Regions from separate parts of the Paenibacillus sp. J31R109 genome, predicted to be linked through region 1. Evidence: riboswitches for the same ligand, from Rfam matches in the RefSeq annotation. Region 1 holds a riboswitch; the other holds the start of a gene.
The links. A riboswitch is a leader RNA that binds a small molecule or an ion and turns the genes downstream of it on or off. The one in region 1 is predicted to bind cyclic di-AMP.
Positions count from the first base shown of each region.

Region 1 (2,203 bases):
CCCTTTGAAATGGTTATACGTATGAAAAAATTGCTTAATCACGACCCGAATGTCTTCCGGAATGGCAGGACCTGTTTCCACGTTGTACATGCGATCTGTTCGACCCGACATTTTAATTTTATGAAACCAGCTTTTCCAGACACTAACTTGCATGTCGTACGCGTCACCTACTTTCTTCCAACCATTTTCTCATTATAGGCTATAATCCTCAAAATTTCGATAAAAATCGCAGATTTTCGCGCAAAAAAAAGAGCATCCGCCGCTATGCTTTCATTTGCGAAAGACACAGCGAACATACGCTCTTATTCACCCTGCATATACCATATTGAGTAACTGTCTTATAGTACGCGCTTTGCACCTACATATCTTGAGCCCCAATAGGAGCTAGCGAGACTATCAACCGTCACACCAACGGACGTTGTTGAGGAAATGAATTGATTATTTCCGATGTAAATGCCCACATGATTGACGATACCTGAAGCAAAGAAAACAAGGTCTCCCGCTTTCAAATCCGTCACTCTTGTCCCTGCTTGATCGTACATTTGCACGGAGGTGCGTGGCAGCTCAATGCCTTTGGCCTCGTATACATAACGAACGAATCCTGAGCAATCGAAGCCCTTGGGTGTCGTTCCTCCCCATCGATAAGGCGTCCCCTTAAAAGTCGTTGCAGCTTGTATAATTTGAGCTGAAACGGATGACTGAACGACCTTGGCCACTGGAGCTGCTAGGGCTGCGGGTGGGGGTGCAATCCATGCTGGCTTATGAGTTTTACCGTCTTGTTCGACGATAGCGATTTTATTCGCATCATTCCACGCAATCTCAGAGCCAAACGTCTCTGTGATGAAACGTAGCGGAACATAGGTACTTCCCTCAAGCAAGGTAGGACTGCTCTCTAGTTCAACTAACTTACTGTTCACGATCGCTTTCTCTTCGTCAGTAGTAAGTTGAATGGATTGCTCTTTGTTCATGAGTGTGACGACAACTTCATCGCCTTGCTTCGCCCAACCCACTTGATAACCTAACTTCTCCGACAACACGCGAAGTGGCACTTGGAGTGTACCGGCCTTATCAATAAAAGGCTGTACCTCTGGGAACTGCACCAAGTCATCGTTGACTTGAACCTTCACCGAAGAAGAGTCCGTTGCCGCATGCGCGGATGGCGCGGCGAATAGCGAAATGGCTGCGCCTACAATAGCGCATGAACAAATAAAGCTTTTGGTAAAAAGTTTCAAAACGTTGTGCCTCCTTGAAGCCTCCGAGGTTAGTTGACGGGTTCGGGAAGAGGTTTTCCCTAGTAAGCCCCATTAGCCTAAAACTAGACTAACTGAGCATTCATTCACCCCAAATAAAGAAGTCCCCCGTACCGGAGCTTTCGATGCTCCGAGATTCGGCATTTTTTGTCTATGTTAGACTAGCACAGTTCGTTTTGGCTTGACAACTTTTACACGGCGGTAATTATTTCCTTTTCGGGTGAAAATCGCAAAAAAACAGCTACTCTTTTCAGAGTAACTGTCTGCAAAATGACCTCAGACCAAGCCCACTGGCTGCCTGTATACCTCTGTAAACAGGACTTCCTTAATGGGATTAAACTCACTTTCAGTCAAAGGATTCGGATAACTCATGATATGGAGAGGAAGCATCGCTTGTCCTTCTCGCAGTGGAGGCTGTGCATAGGGAAATCGGTTCAATTGAAAACCACAGCGCTTATAGAATTCAATTCTCCGCGTCGCATCTATGGTAGTTGGAGGCTCGACTTCAAGTACCATAGGCGTGCTTGCACTGCTCATGTACTTCATCAGCATTCGCTTGCCAATCCCGCCACCTCTTATGGCAACATTGACAGCAATATGTTCTACAAATCGAAACGTGCTAAAGTTCCAACTAGCCAAAAAACCGAGCAATTGCCCCTGGTCATCTCTCTCTGCATCGATCCTGTAACTAGGATGAGGTAAAAGCGCCCGCTGACCCTCATACGTTCTTATTTCCGTTTCTGGAAAAGCGACTTTCATCAGCTCAAATATCTCTTCAAACGACTCCTCATTGACCATCCGTCCCCACCTCCCTTCAAGTTAGCTATAGGTTATCCAACTGTGCAGCTTCTTACTTTCCAATAAGGTAGGGGGATCGTCATCTTTACTCGACACTTGTTTTAGTCCTTACCATTTTGAGAAAAAGGTATGTGCCGCTGCATGGGAACCAGGAG
Region 1 is NZ_JCAUAR010000016.1:5,375-7,577, reverse strand. Features, by position in the region: gene AC58QT_RS28195 (hypothetical protein) at 1-153, opposite strand, end outside; gene AC58QT_RS28190 (C40 family peptidase) at 339-1,232, opposite strand; cyclic di-AMP (ydaO/yuaA leader) riboswitch at 1,236-1,403, opposite strand; gene AC58QT_RS28185 (GNAT family N-acetyltransferase) at 1,527-2,048, opposite strand; gene AC58QT_RS28180 (acetylxylan esterase) at 2,157-2,203, opposite strand, start outside.

Region 2 (2,203 bases), on a different contig from region 1:
ATTATAGGATGGGTAACATGTGATGTCAAGTTACACTTTATGGCTAGTTGGGTGTTTTGTTCCTACTCTTCTAGCGGAACTCCGTTTAATGCTAGATGGGCGCGGAACATTTCCATGCTGTCTGGATGCTCTTTCTCAGGCACCCACGTCGAGGAATCCCAAATCTTTGACAGCTTGAGGGCACGGCTGCAATGAATGAAGCATTCTTGCACTTCAACGCCGACAGCGGCGATGGGGGACTTCCCGTTTAACTGCATCGTTGACAATAGCTCCTCATCTTTCGTCAGCCAAGCGCGGCCATTGACGCGAAGCACCACGTCCACGCCAGGAATGATGAATAAGAGACCCACTTGCGGGTTGGTTAACATATTTTGCATCGAGTCCAGTCGACGGTTTCCCAGTCTTTCTGGATAGATAAGGCGATGTTCATCTAGAACGCGTACAAAGCCTGCGCTATCACCGCGAGGTGATACATCGCACAGTCCATTCGCATGCGAAGTAGATAAGTAGAATAAGGGTGACTTGGCGATGAACGCTCTAGCATGCGCGTCGACTTGGTTGATCACTTTCTTTTGGACTGCTGGATGCGCCTCTCCGATAGCTGCGCGAATCTCATCAATGGATTGAATGATGCCGGGGAACGGTGGGGGTGTAAGATCTTTTATGCTGTCCATGTATTCTTATCCTTCCTGGAGGCCGAAGGCCTTTATGTATTCATTGTAGTATACGCAGATCTTCTCGCTCAAATGAATGAAGCCCTACAAACTGCTCTTACGAGCAAAGCTTGCAGGGCTTCATTCTGTGCCGAGAATATTACTTGGATTCAGCAGTTAGTTGATTGTAGATATCATCCCATAGAACTCGTCTGGCTGATACATACCGCTTCGCATAATAGGATTCGCTCAACTTATTCTTCACAACACCTTGATTTGTAGCGGAGTGAACGAATTCACCATCTCCAAGGTACATGCCTACATGAGATATGCCGCTGCCATCCGTGTTGAAAAATACAAGATCGCCCTTACGAAGATCCTTTTTGTCAACCCAGTAGCCTTCGCTGTTTTGTGATTTGGAGCTGTGTGGAAGGTCGATGCCGAAACCATTGAACAAGTAGGATGTGAAACCAGAGCAATCAAACCCTTTGGTTGTCGTTCCTGCCCATTTGTAGGGAGTTCCTACGAGATCTTCGACTGCGTTGTCCATAGAGGATGACGCGAAAACGCTTCCTACGCTTACGCTCAAAAACAAAACAAGGCTAAAAACAAGACCAACAACTTTCTTCAACTGCTTGTCTCCTTCCGGTGCCTACGAGGTTAGCTGGAGGGTTCGGTTGAAGGTTCCCTATGATCCCTGTCTTGCAAGATCAATTCACCCGGAGTGGTTCCCCCGTTTCCCCATAAACTGAGGAATTCGGCATGAAATATTTGGTTTTTTGATGCTAGTCCTTTTTATTCGTCATAAAGTTTGAATTTCCTCTTTTATGGTTACATAATAGGCAAAAAAATAAGCGGAATTGTTCGAGGAATAGACAAAAAAAAGCCCCCTTCTCAAAGAGAGGGGGGAATATTTGCCTATTGGCTGTTTCTTTGAATATTAATTGGATATTTTGGCAGAAAGCAGTTGATATTGAGAAGAAATCCCCCAAATCTGGATGAAAATGTGGAATAGGGGATATAGCTGATAAATGACTAGTGCTAGCAGTCCAGCCCATATGTAGGTAGCTGTGACAGTTACCCCTGCTAAAAGTCCTGTTATTACTAACAGAATAATGGCCAGTCCGACAATCGGCAGTGAATGTCGAAAAAAGGAGATGACTGTAGATAGGATGCCTAGATTAGCCGCGATGGCGAATTGCACATACATAAAGAGAAGCTGCAAGACAAATCCGTAGACAAAGAGACAGAGTATCCAAGGCAGAAGTTTGATGATTACTTGCTCATAGGATCCGCTATGCGCGAGAATATATGAGGCTTTCGGTAGCAGCCAGATGAGTGGAAACAGGGTAAGTGCAATCCGGACGAGATACACGAGCAGAAACGGTAACATAAGTTTTTTCATCCCGCGAAAGAACCGATAGCCTGCATTCTGATGAGGGTGCGTAAGTGAGTAGTATACACCGCCATTTAGGAGTGGCGTCATCAGCATGCGAGCACACAAGAGGACAGCTAGCCACCATAAATAGGAATAGCTAAGATCGGTTTTT
Region 2 is NZ_JCAUAR010000009.1:26,344-28,546, reverse strand. Features, by position in the region: gene AC58QT_RS21520 (MSMEG_1061 family FMN-dependent PPOX-type flavoprotein) at 63-674, opposite strand; gene AC58QT_RS21515 (C40 family peptidase) at 814-1,284, opposite strand; cyclic di-AMP (ydaO/yuaA leader) riboswitch at 1,288-1,426, opposite strand; gene AC58QT_RS21510 (hypothetical protein) at 1,594-2,203, opposite strand, start outside.
Region 2: another riboswitch for cyclic di-AMP. It lies ahead of AC58QT_RS21515 (C40 family peptidase); the one in region 1 lies ahead of AC58QT_RS28190 (C40 family peptidase).